DNA from 3 places in the Isoptericola sp. NPDC058082 genome. Region 1 is predicted to be linked to each of the others. Evidence: riboswitches for the same ligand, from Rfam matches in the RefSeq annotation. Region 1 holds a riboswitch; each other region holds the start of a gene.
What was found. A riboswitch is a leader RNA that binds a small molecule or an ion and turns the genes downstream of it on or off. The one in region 1 is predicted to bind thiamine pyrophosphate.

Region 1 (4,178 bases):
TCGTCCTCACCAACGTGCGGACCCTGCTGTCCCTCGACTCGTTCCCGGTGAGCGACGGCGTGCGCACCCTGGTGCTCGCGATCATCGCCGTGGGCTGGGCCGCCGCGGTCGTCTACTCCTTCGGCCAGCACCGCAAGGCGGTCGCGGAGGAGCGGGCCGAGGCGGCCGGCGAGCAGCCGGAGGCGGCGGCGACGACGGTCGCCTGACGGTCCGAACCCGTCACGGGCGCCGACAGCACCACCGAGCACCGGCACCGCACCACCGAGCACCGGCACCGCACCACCGAGCACCGCCACCGCACGTCACCCGTCGTGCGGTGGCGGTGTCGTGCCGTCCCGGTACCGTGGTGGAGCCAGGAGAACTGCGCGCCGGACCCAGCTGCACGGCACTGGGGGTGGTCCTCGATGTCCAGCACGCCCAACGACACACCGCGCCGCGAGCTCGTCGCCCTCGCGGAGCTGTTGGGTGCCGGGAGCCAGCTGCTCGTGGGCCGGTACCGGGTCGACGTCGCCACGGGGGAGTGGTGGTGGTCGGACGAGGTGTTCCGGATCTTCGGGCGTGAGCCCGGCTCCGTCGCGCCGGGGCCCGAGGTGCTGCGCGCCCACCTGCACCCGGACGACCGTGAGCGGCTCTCCCGGACGGCGGTGGTCGCACTGGGTGCCGGGCGGCCGTTCTCGGGGGCACACCGCGTCGTGGACGACCACGGGCGCACGCACACGGTCGTCGTCACGGGTCAGGGACGGCACGGGAGCGACGGCGCGTCGTCGCAGATCGTCGGCTACGTCATCGACGCGAGCCCGGTCGTGCGCGACGCGCTGGAGCGCGAGGCGCACCGCGCCGTCTCGCGCGCGTTCGTCGCCGCCGCGGCCGCGGAGCAGGCCAAGGGCGCCATCATGGCCGTCTGCGGCGTGGACGAGTCGGTGGCCACCGAGGTCCTCGCCGACGCGGGCGCGCAGGTCGGCGTGTCCGCCCAGTCGGCGGGGGAGCAGGTGATGAAGGAGCTCGCGCGACCGGTCGGGGACCGGGACGCCGCGCTCACGGCGGCGGAGGTGGTCCGGTCGGCACCGCCCGCGAAGGACGCGGCGGACCGCCTGAGCAGCGCGCTCGCCGCCGTGCGGCCGGTGGACCGACCGCACGGCCACGACGCGCAGCTGGCCCGCCGTCGTCCCCGCGCGAGCCACTGACGGGACCGCGCGGGGAATCAGCGGGTCAGCGGCCCGAGACGAACCGGGCAGCCGCGCGCCCGGCGCCCTGGCGGGCGAGGCGCTTCGCGAGCACCGCGACGCCGCCCGAGACGGCCGCGAAGGTGACCGCCTGCACGATGGAGAGCTCGTCGTCGTCCAGGTTGGTGGGCGCCACGTTGCCCGTCGCCCGCTCCCAGACCACCCCGATCAGCTTCTGCGCGACCCATCCGGCGGCGATTGTCAGCACCACCGTGCCGACCTTCACGCCCAGCGGCTGCTCGGTGTCCGTCACGTGCTCTCCCTCGGTCTGACCCGGCGTGCTACCGCCGGGGCGTCGTCCTGGTCCGGCGTCCACGGCCGACGGGCGGTGTCACGGCACGTCAGGCACGTCACACCCCGAGGCCGAGGACGGGACCACGGTAGCGCGGTGTCGACGGGTAGGCTCGTGCTGATACGACAGGGGAGCGCCCACCGGCGCTGAGAGTGCGGACCGCCGCAGACCCTCGAACCTGACCCGGTTAGCACCGGTGGAGGAAGTCGGGAATCTCGTTCCCTGCGGACGGCAGCACCACGACGGTGCCGGGCGCCCGCAGGACCCCCTTCTCGCACCTTGAGGAGGACAGCATGACGCTGAGCACCACGACCAGGACCAGGAGCGCGGCAGCAGCGGTCGGGGCCGTCGCGCTGCTGCCGCTGCTGGCGGCGTGCGGCGGCGGGTCGCCGGCGGACGAGGGGAGCGGCGCGTCGAGCACGGTCACGCTCGTCACCCACGACTCGTTCGCCGTCTCCGACGAGGTGCTGGCCGCGTTCGAGAAGGAGTCCGGCCTCACCGTCGAGCAGGTGGCACCGGGCGACGCGGGCACGCTGGTGAACCAGCTCGTGCTCACCAAGGACGCGCCGCTGGGCGACGTCGTCTTCGGTGTGGACAACACCTATGCGTCGAGGGCCGTCGACGCCGGGGTCTTCGAGGAGTACCAGCCCGCCGACCTGGCCCCGGAGGTCGCGGCCTACGCGCCCGACGACCTGGCCGGCACGCTGACGCCGGTCGACGTGGGCGACGTCTGCATGAACCTCGACGACGGCTGGTTCGACGAGCACGGCGTCACGCCCCCGACGACGCTCGAGGACCTCGCGAAGCCGGAGTACCAGGACCTCACCGTGGTCACCAACCCCGCGACGTCGTCGCCCGGTCTCGCGTTCCTGCTCGCGACGATCGGAGCCTTCGGCACGGACGGCTGGGAGGCCTACTGGGCCGACCTGCGCGACAACGGCGTCAAGGTCGCCGAGAGCTGGGAGGACGCGTACTACGTCGACTTCTCCGGCGCCGGTGAGGGCGGGCAGCGGCCGATCGCGCTGTCCTACGCGACGTCGCCCGCGTTCACCGTGAGCGACGACGGGACGTCCTCGACGACCAGCGCGATGCTCGACACCTGCTTCCGGCAGGTCGAGTACGCGGGGGTGCTGGCCGGTGCGGAGAACCCGGACGGCGCGAAGCAGCTGGTCGACTTCCTCACCTCGCCCGAGTTCCAGGCCGACGTGCCCGGCCAGATGTACATGTACCCCGCCGACCCGGACGTGGAGCTGCCCGCCGACTGGCAGCAGTTCGCCCCCCTGGCCGACGAGCCGTTCGAGGTGGCGCCCGCGGACGTCGCCGCGCACCGCGACGAGTGGATCGAGCAGTGGACGGCGACGGTCGTCGGTTGACGCGCCCCGTGCCGCGCGCCCTGCGCAGCGACGCCCGCCCGGCCTCCCGGGCGGCGCGGTGGCGCGCCGACCGGTGGGGCGCGTGGCTGGGCTGGGGTGCCGCGGTCGTGCTGCCGCTGGGCTTCCTCGCGGTCTTCTTCGCGTGGCCGGTGGTGTCGCTCGTCCTGCAGGGGTTCTTCACCGAGACCACCGCGGGGCGCACGCTCGACCTGTCCGGCTTCGCGGAGGTGCTGTCCCAGGAGCGCACGTGGCGGATCGTCGGGCAGACGCTCGCCCAGGCGCTCACCGGCACGCTGCTGTCGGTGCTGCTGGGCCTGCCGGGCGCGTACGTGCTGTACCGGTGCAGGTTCCCCGGGCGGACGCTGGTGCGGGGTCTGGTGACGGTGCCGTTCGTGCTGCCCAGCGTCGTCGTCGGCGTCGCGTTCCGCGCGCTCTTCGCCCCCGGCGGCCTGCTCGGCTGGGCGCACCTGGAGGAGAGCTTCGCCGGCATCGTGCTCGCCCTGGTGTTCTTCAACTACGCGGTGGTGGTGCGCACGGTCGGCGGCATGTGGGAGCGCCTCGACCCGCGCGCCGAGCAGGCCGCCCGCGCGCTCGGCGCGACGCCCTGGCGCGCGTTCCGCACCGTGACGCTGCCGGCGCTCGGCCCGGCGATCGCGTCGGCCGCCGCGGTGGTGTTCCTGTTCTGCGCGACGGCGTTCGGCGTCGTGCTGGTGCTCGGCGGCCTGCGCTACGGCACGATCGAGACGGAGATCTGGACGCGCACCACCCAGTTCCTCGACCTGCGCTCGGCGGCGGTGCTGTCGGTGCTGCAGCTCGTCGTGGTGGCGGGCGCGCTGCTGGTCAGCTCCCGCGCCCGGGCGCGCCGCGAGCGCGCCCTGCACCTCACGAGCGACAGCGTGTCGGCGCACCGGCTGCGGCTGCGCGCCGGCGCCGACGGCACCGACGTCGCGCCGGCGCTCGTCACCCTCGTCGTCGTGGCGGGGCTGCTCGTGCTGCCCATGGCGGGGCTCGTCACCCGGTCGCTGCGCGCGCCCGACGGGTCGTGGGGCCTCGACAACTACGTGGCGCTCGGCACCACCGGCGGGCGCAACGCCCTGACGGTCACGGTGTGGGAGGCGCTGGGCAACTCGCTGCGCACCGCGGCCTGGGCCGCGCTGATCGCCGTCGTCGTGGGCGGCCTCGTGGCGCTCGTCGTGTCGCGACGCCCGCGGCGGGCGGGGCTGCGGCGAGCCGTCGGCGTGCTCGACGCCGCGTTCATGCTGCCCCTGGGCGTCTCCGCCGTGACGGTGG
Region 2 (4,178 bases), on a different contig from region 1:
GGACCGGACCACTACCTCGGCACGGATCGGACTACCTCGGCACGGATCGGACTACCTCGGCAGGTTTCGGACTACCTCGGCAGCGTGGAGCACCGCGTCAGAGGGCGAGGTCGAGTCGACCGTCCGGGGAGGAGCTGGCCAGCGCGCCCTCACGGCGCGGGATGCGGCCGGCGCCGGCGGCGAGGCATCCGGACTCGACGGCGAGGCGCATGGCGTGCGCCATGCGGACCGGGTCGGCGGCGCGCGTGACGGCGGTCGCGAGGAGCACGCCGTCGCAGCCGAGCTCCATCGCGAGGGCGGCGTCGGACGCGGTGCCCACCCCGGCGTCGAGGATGACGGGCACGCGCGCGGCGGACGCGATCGCCTCGATGTTGCGGGGGTTGAGCACGCCCAGGCCCGTGCCGATGGGGGCGCCGAGCGGCATGACGGCCGCGCACCCGACGTCCTCGAGACGCCGCGCGAGGATCGGGTCGTCGTTCGTGTACGGCAGCACGACGAACCCGTCGCGCACCAGCCGGTCGGCGGCCTCGACGAGGCCGAGCGGGTCGGGGAGCAGGGTGACGTCGTCCGCGATCACCTCGAGCTTGACCCAGTCGGTGCCGCAGGCCTCGCGGGCGAGCTGCGCCGTGAGCACGGCCTCGGCGACCGAGAAGCAGCCGGCCGTGTTCGGCAGGGCGCGGATGCCCAGCCGCTCCAGCAGGCCCCAGATCCCGCCGTCCTCGGCGCCCGCGCCTCCCGGCCGTACCGCGACGCGGCGCATCGCCACGGTCGTGAGCCCGGTGCCCGACGCGACCAGCGCGTCCTCCAGCGTCATGAGGTTCGACGCCCCGCCCGTGCCCATGACGAGGCGCGAGCCGACCTCCGTGCCGGCGACCACGAGCGGATCGACGAGCGGGTGCGCGAGCGGGCGGGACGTGGTCTCGGCGTGCGTGCTGGTCATGCTTCCTCCGTGCTTCGTGGTCAGCCGCCCTGGACGGCGGTGACGATCTCGACCCGGTCGCCTGGCGCGATCCGGGTGCCGGCCCACAGGCCGCGGGGGACGACGGCGTCGTTCACGGCGACGGCGATGCCCTGCACCGAGCCGTCGGCGACGAACGCGGGGACGAGGGTCGCGACGACGGCCTCGACGCCGTCGCCGTGCGGTCCGTCGAGCGGGTAGGTCTCGCCGTTCACGACGGCGGTTGCGGAGGTGGACGGCGTGCTCACGGGAGGGCTCCTTCGGGGGTTGCGGGCGCGAAGCGTCGCGGGTCGGCGGCGGTGAGGGTGTCGAGCGCGTCGTCGGGCGGCGGTGTGCCGGTCAGCGCGGCGAGCACCGCGTCGGCGGTGAGCGGCGCGAGCAGCACCCCGTTGCGTCCGTGCCCGACGGCGGCCAGCAGTCCGGGCACGGCGGTGGCGCCGACCAGCGGCAGGTTGTCGGGGGTGGCCGGGCGGGCGCGCGGCGTGACGTCGACCAGCGCGGCCTCGTCGATCCCGGGCACGAGGGCGCGGGCGTCGCGCAGCAGCGCGAACACGCCGCCCGCCTCGGCGCGGCGGTCGTCCGGCCGCTCCTCGCTGGTGGCGCCGACGACGATCTCCCGGTGCCCGGGCCCGCTGCCCGGGCCGGCGCCGGTGCCCGGGCCCCGCGGCACGAGGTACACCGGCCGGTCCTGCACCGTGCCGCGCACCACGTGCTCGAGGGCGAGCCCCGGCCCGGCGTCCAGGCGCAGCGTCACGCCCTTGACGGGCCGCACCGGCACGCGCACCTCCGGCACGCCGTCGAGCAGCCCCGCGGGAGGGACAGCGCCGGCCGCGAGGACCACGGCCCCGGCGGCGTGCCGCACCCCGGCGGCGTCGTGCGCCGCGACCACCCGGCCCGCGGCGTCCCGCTCCAGGCGCACGGCGGCGCGGCGGACGACCGTGCCGCCCGGCGCGCGGGTCAGCGCCTCGAGGAGTGCCGCGTGCGTGCCCCGCGGGTCGACGGCCAGGTCGCCCTCGACGCGGGCCGCCCCGGCGAGCCGCGGCCCGAGGTACGGCTCGCGGCGCCGGGCGTCGGCCACGGAGACCTCCGCGGACGCGAGGCCCCACTCCCGGTGCAGCGCCAGCACGCGACGCAGGAGGGCGAGGTCGTCGGCGTCGTACGCGACGGCGAGCGACCCGGCACGCAGCAGCGGGACGTCGCGACCGGTCGCGGCGGCGAGGTCGGCGGCGAACGCGGGCCAGCGGGCGGCCGACGCGAGGTTGAGGCGCGCGAGGTCCCGCTCGCCGAAGTCCGCCTCGCCGACGGCCGCGAGCATCCCCGCGGCCGCGCGGGTGGCGCCGTCGCCGGGCGCCGGGTCGAGCACCGTGACGGCGAGGCCGGCGTCCGCGGCCCGCCAGGCCACCGCGAGACCGACGATCCCGCCGCCGACGACGACGACGTCGGAGGGGGTGGCGGACGGACCGGTGGACGTGGGCATGTGCGCTCCCTTCGCTGGCATGACCCAGATCAGGTTCGACGGTCGGCTCCTACGCCCTCTCAGCCCCGAGCGGGGCTCCCGTGCGCGGCCACTGTAACCCGGGCCGTGGTTACCCTGGCCGGCGTGACCACGACCCGCGCCCGGCTCGCCGACGCCCGCCTGTACCTGTGCACCGACGCCCGCGAGGACCGGGGCGACCTCGAGAACTTCCTGCACGCGGCGCTCGCGGGCGGGGTGGACGTCGTGCAGCTGCGGGACAAGACGCTCGACGTCGCGCGCGAGCTCGAGGTGCAGGCCGTGGTGGCCCGCGTCGCCGCGGAGCACGGCGCGCTCTGGGCGGTGAACGACCGGGCCGACGTCGCCGGGCTGACCGGCGCTCCCGTCGTGCACATGGGGCAGCGCGACCTGCCCGTGCCGGCGGTCCGGTCGCTGCTCGGCCCGGGCCCGGTGCTGGGTCGCTCCACCCACTCCGCCGCGCAGGCGGCCGAGGCCGAGGCCGACCCGGACGTCGACTACTTCTGCGTCGGCCCGCTGTGGGCCACGCCCACCAAGCCCGGCCGTGCGGCCGTCGGGCTCGACCTGCTGCGCGAGGTCGCCGCGACCCGCCCGACGACGCCGTGGTTCGCCATCGGCGGCATCGACGCCGAGCGGCTGGACGCCGTGCTCGACGCCGGTGCGTCGCGCGTCGTCGTCGTGCGCGCGATCACGCAGGCGCCCGACCCCGGGCGCGCCGCGCGCGAGCTGCGGGAGCGGTTGGCCTGACCGCCGACGGCCGGCGCGCCGCCGCGGTGTCGAGGTGACCTACCCCACCGCGTGACCCGTGGGACGGGCCCGGGAGCGGTACCGTCCGGCGGCTACGATGGCTCGGTGACGTCTCCCGCCACCGACACCCCCACCACCGCCGACCTGGCGCCCACGCCGCGACCGGTCCTCGTCGTCGACTTCGGCGCGCAGTACGCGCAGCTCATCGCGCGCCGCGTGCGCGAGGCCCGCGTCTACTCCGAGATCGTGCCCCACACGTTCACCACCGAGCAGATGCTCGCCAAGAACCCGGCGGCGATCATCCTCTCGGGCGGGCCGTCGTCGGTGTACGCCACGGGCGCCCCGTACGTGGACCCGGCGCTGTTCGAGGCCGGCGTGCCGGTGCTCGGCATCTGCTACGGCTTCCAGGCGATGGCGCAGGCGCTGGGCGGCACCGTCGCGCAGACGGGGCAGAGGGAGTACGGCGGCACCGAGGTCGAGGTGTGCGAGGCGGGCGTGCTGCTGGCGGGCTCCCCCGACCACCAGACCACCTGGATGAGCCACGGCGACTCCGTGCACGCCGCGCCCGAGGGCTTCCAGGTGCTCGCGACGTCGTCCGGCTCGCCGGTCGCCGCGTTCGAGGACACCGGCCGTCGCCTGTACGGCGTGCAGTGGCACCCCGAGGTGAAGCACTCGGCGCACGGCCAGGCCGTGCTGGAGAAGTTCCTGTACGAGGGCGCGGGGCTCGCGCCCGACTGGACGCCGGGCAACGTCATCGCCGACCAGGTCGCCGCGATCCGCGCGCAGATCGGCGACGCCCGCGTCATCTGCGCCCTGTCCGGCGGCGTGGACTCCGCCGTCGCCGCCGCGCTGGTGCAGCGCGCCGTCGGCGACCAGCTCACCTGCGTGCACGTGGACCACGGCTTGCTGCGCGAGGGCGAGGTCGAGCAGATCGAGCGCGACTTCGTCGCCTCCACGGGCGTGAACCTCATCATCCGCGAC
Region 3 (4,178 bases), on a different contig from region 1:
CGGCCACCCCGACGACGAAGCGGGCCGGCAGGCGCAGCCGCTGGCCGAGCTGGTCGGCCAGCCCGCTCGGGTCGACCAGCGGGGCGAGGGCCACGCCGGGCAGGGCGAGCACCGCGATGCGGGCCCCCGCGACGGCCGCCACCACCGGGTCGTGGCCACCGAGCAGCCACGTCGACCACGCCACCGACGCGACCGCGACGACCACCGCGAGGTAGCGGGCCGGAGAGCCGGCGCCGCGCGGCAGGAGCAGCAGCCCGAGAGCCAGCGACCCGCCCAGCGCGACGGCGGCGCTCGCGACGTCCCGGACGCCCAGGGAGGCGACCAGGCCGAGCAGCCCGAGGGCCACGAGCACGAGGGCGTTCACGCGCCCCAGCGCGCCGGTCACACCGCCACCGTCGCTCGCTCGCTCGTCGCGCCGCCGAGCCGCACCTGGTGCCCCGCGAGGGCGACGAGGTGCGCGTCGTGGGTGCTCGCCGCGACGGTGGCGCCGTGCCGGGCCGCGGCGCCGGCCCACCCGGCCACCGCCGCCCAGGTCCCCCTGTCCTGGCCGACGGTCGGCTCGTCGAGCAGCACGAGCCCCGGCCGGTGCGCCAGCGCCGCCGCCAGGGCGAGCCGCCGCTGCTCGCCGCCGGACAGCCGGAACGGATGCGCGTCGGCGAGGTGGTCGAGGCGCAGCAGCGCGAGCACGGCGTCCACGTCCACCCGGACGCCGAGGCGCCGGCCGGTGAGCTCCACCTCGTCCCGCACGCGCAGCGCGAGCAGGCCGTGCTCCGGGTGCTGCGGTACCCACCCGCAGGACCGCGCGAGCTTCTCCGAGCGGGCCGTCCGCCCCGGGACGCCCCGCACCTCGCCGGCCGTCGGCCGCAGGTGCCCCGCAAGAGTGGCGACGAGCGTGGACTTCCCCGCCCCCGAGGGCCCCGTGACGGACGTGAGGCGGCCCGCGGGCAGCCGCGCGGCCACGCCGTCGAGGGCACGCGTCGTGGTGCGACCGCGCAGGCCGCGGGTCACCAGGTCGACGCGGAGGCCGGCGACGACGACGTCCGGCCCGGGCACGTCCGGCGCCACCAGCGCCGCGGGAACGGACAGCGGGGACGGCGCCGCCACGCCGGGCAGCCAGACGCCGGCGCGCGTCAGGTCGTCCCGCAGGGCGGACGGGACGTCGCGCAGCGCGGCGGGCGCGACGTCGTGCGTGACCCGGCCGCCCGGTCCGAGCACCACGACGCGGTCCAGGTGCTCGAGCCACGGCCCGACGTGGTGGTCGACCACGACGAGGGACGTGTCCGAGCCCTCCAGCGCGCCGACGACGGCGGCGCGCACCTCGGCCGCCGCGGCGGGGTCGAGCATCGCGGTCGGCTCGTCCAGGAGCAGCAGGCCCGGCGCGCTCGCCAGCGCCCCGGCGAGCGCGAGCCGCTGCAGCTCGCCGCCCGAGAGGGCCGACGTCGGCCGGTCGGGCGGGTGGCGCAGCCCGACCCGGTCGAGAGCCTCCCCGGCCCGGCGCCAGATCTCGTCCCGCGGCAGGCCGGCGTTCTCGGGGCCGAAGGCGACGTCCCGGCCGATCCGGGCCGCGACGACCGCGGAGCCCGGGTCCTGCGGGACGAGCCCCACCCCGCCGTCCACGTGGACGGTCCCGGACAGCTCGCCGGGCAGCGGGTCGCCCAGCACGCCCGCCAGGGCGTGCAGCACGGTCGACTTGCCCGCCCCGCTGGGACCGACCAGCCCCAGGCGCTCCCCCGCGCCGACGGTGAGGTCGAGGCACTCGATCGTCGGGGCCCGGCGCCCGGTGGGCCGCCAGCACAGCCCTCGCACGCGAACCCGGACGTCGTCGTGCGCCACGCCGTCAGGCCGGCGCGCGGTCGACGGCACGGTCGACGGCGCGGTCGGCGAGGTCGCGACCCGGGCCGAACGCGTCGAGCACGCCCGCCCGCGCGAGGGCGCGCACGAGCGCCGCGCCCCCGAGGCCGGCGAGCAGCGCGCCGGAGAGCGCGAAGAGGCCCAGGTACGCCAGGCGGAAGCCCCACTCCCAGTCCGGGTAGTACGCGAACCACTCGTACACGGCGCCGCACGCGCCCGCCGCCGCGCCCGCCAGGGCCGCGACCGCGGCGCCGAACCGCCGGTAGAGGAACAGGGCGAGGACGAGCTCGGCGCCGAACCCCTGGACGACGCCGGAGACGATCGCCGAGAAGCCCCAGCCGGCGCCGAGCAGCGCCTCGACGCTCGCGGCGACGACCTCGGTGAGCAGCGCCGCGCCCGGACGGCGGACGATGAGGCCGCCCAGCACGCCGCCGAGCAGCCAGCCGCCCCCGAGCAGCCCGGTGGCCGGCGGGAAGGCGACCGCCAGCCCGGCGGAGAGCAGGTGGTAGAGCTGGGTCCAGCCCCAGAAGACGACACCGACGGCCACGCCGAGCATGGCCACGGTGACGAGGTCGACGGTGCGGTACCGCAGGGACGCGCTGCGCGCGAAAGTGGGCGCGGACATTCCAGGTAACTCCCTTCGCCGGTGCTAACCGGAGCAGGTTCCAAGGGTCTGCGGCTGTGCCCGCACTCTCAGCGCCCCTTCGACGGCGCTCCCCTGTCATGGGTGTCTTCAGATGTGACTTCAGGTGTGACCTCACGGCGGCCGACGACGCGGCCGCAGGTCCGACCCTAGGCGACGACGGCGTCGACGCAAGGGCGTCCCGCACCGTGAAACCCCTGGTCACGCAAGAAGGCCCGGAACCGTGTGGTTCCGGGCCTTCTCGTCGGGGTGGAGCTGAGGGGACTCGAACCCCTGACCCCCTGCATGCCATGCAGGTGCGCTACCAGCTGCGCCACAGCCCCGAGAACCGACTCTCGCGGCCGACGGGCGACCGGGCGATTCGTCTGATTCGGTGCGTTCCTCCGGGCTTGCGCCCCTCGGGAACGTCGATATCTTAGGCAGACTTCGGGCCAGGTTCCAAATTCCAGTCCGGCCCCGCCTGCCAGCGGTCCAGGGGGTACCCCGCGCCCACGTTGTGCGCCACGAGGCGCCAGGCGGGCACGGCACCCTCGCCCGCACGGTGCAGGTGCGACCAGTGCACGTTGTGCATCCCCGACAGCCCGCGCCACGTGGTCGGGTCGAGCCCGAGCAGCGCCGTCACCGCCAGCGAGATGGCGGCGCCGTGCGACACGACGACGAGCGTCGCGTCGTCGTCCAGGTCCCCGGCATGCTCGGCCAGGGCCTCGGCCATGCGCTCCGCGACCGCCGCCTTCGTCTCGGCCCCCGCGCCCACGGGCTCCGCGCCCAGGCGCCAGGCGGCGTACTCCTCGGGCCAGCGCTCCTGCAGCTCCGCGCCCGTGAGGCCCTCCCAGGCACCGAAGCCGCGCTCACGCAGGCGCTCGTCGGTGACCAGGGGCTGCCCGCCGAGCGCGTCCGCGTACGCGGTCGCCGTCTCGACGGCGCGCCCCAGGTCGGACGACACGATGCGCGTCGCGCGGTGCGACGACGCGAGCGCGGAACCGCCCTCCGCCGCCTGCCACCGCCCGACCTCGTCGAGCGGGATGTCGATCTGCCCCTGCAGCCGCAGGGACGCGTTGTAGGCGGTGCGGGCGTGCCGCAGCAGGACGACGGTGCCGGCCGTCACCGCTCGTCGCCCGCGAGACGGATCGCCCCGTCGCCCCCGCCGTCGCCGTACTCGGCGGCGGCCGCCGCGCCGTCACCGCCGCGCGCGTCCTCCGGCAGCTCCACCGCCGGGCAGTCCTTCCACAGCCGCTCGAGCGCGTAGTACACGCGGTCCTCGGCGTGCTGCACGTGGACGACGACCTCCCCGAAGTCCAGCAGCACCCACCGTGCCTGCGCCTTGCCCTCCCGACGGATCGGCTTGGAGCCGGCGAGGAACATCGCCTCCTCGACGGCGTCCACGATCGCCGAGACCTGGCGCTCGTTCGTGCCGGAGGCGATGAGGAACACGTCGGTGAGCACCAGCTGGTCGCTCACGTCCAGCGCGATGATCTCCTGCGCCTTGCGGTCCGACGCGGCCCGGGCGGCGACGACCGCCAGCTCGACGGCGCGGGGGCTAGCGGTCATGCAGCGGCTCCGGGGTGCTCGTACGTGAGGGAGACGCCGGCCGCGGGCGCGGCGGCGTCGGTATCGGTCTGGAAGTTGCTGTCGTCGGGCGCCTGGAGCAGCAGCTTCCAGACCAGGAGCCCCAGCACGAACGCGA

Region 2: linked by a shared signal. The riboswitch ahead of thiO (glycine oxidase ThiO) and the one ahead of ACFVS0_RS10055 (thiamine ABC transporter substrate binding subunit) in region 1 are both predicted to bind thiamine pyrophosphate.
Region 3: linked by a shared signal. The riboswitch ahead of ACFVS0_RS18540 (ECF transporter S component) and the one ahead of ACFVS0_RS10055 (thiamine ABC transporter substrate binding subunit) in region 1 are both predicted to bind thiamine pyrophosphate.

The regions. Positions count from the first base shown of each region.
Region 1 is NZ_JBHVSQ010000006.1:3,021-7,198, forward strand. It holds gene ACFVS0_RS10040 (sulfite exporter TauE/SafE family protein) at 1-206, shown strand, start outside; gene ACFVS0_RS10045 (PAS domain-containing protein) at 405-1,184, shown strand; gene ACFVS0_RS10050 (DUF4235 domain-containing protein) at 1,210-1,476, opposite strand; TPP riboswitch at 1,633-1,737, shown strand; gene ACFVS0_RS10055 (thiamine ABC transporter substrate binding subunit) at 1,809-2,888, shown strand; gene ACFVS0_RS10060 (ABC transporter permease) at 2,885-4,178, shown strand, end outside.
Region 2 is NZ_JBHVSQ010000014.1:71,018-75,195, forward strand. It holds gene ACFVS0_RS17150 (thiazole synthase) at 98-940, opposite strand; gene thiS (sulfur carrier protein ThiS) at 961-1,206, opposite strand; gene thiO (glycine oxidase ThiO) at 1,203-2,435, opposite strand; TPP riboswitch at 2,425-2,527, opposite strand; gene thiE (thiamine phosphate synthase) at 2,559-3,197, shown strand; gene guaA (glutamine-hydrolyzing GMP synthase) at 3,303-4,178, shown strand, end outside.
Region 3 is NZ_JBHVSQ010000018.1:385-4,562, reverse strand. It holds gene ACFVS0_RS18550 (energy-coupling factor transporter transmembrane component T) at 1-385, opposite strand, end outside; gene ACFVS0_RS18545 (ATP-binding cassette domain-containing protein) at 382-1,833, opposite strand; gene ACFVS0_RS18540 (ECF transporter S component) at 1,838-2,476, opposite strand; TPP riboswitch at 2,470-2,581, opposite strand; tRNA gene ACFVS0_RS18535 (tRNA-Ala) at 2,745-2,817, opposite strand; gene ACFVS0_RS18530 (histidine phosphatase family protein) at 2,910-3,599, opposite strand; gene rsfS (ribosome silencing factor) at 3,596-4,042, opposite strand; partial or broken gene ACFVS0_RS18520 (hypothetical protein) at 4,039-4,178, opposite strand, start outside.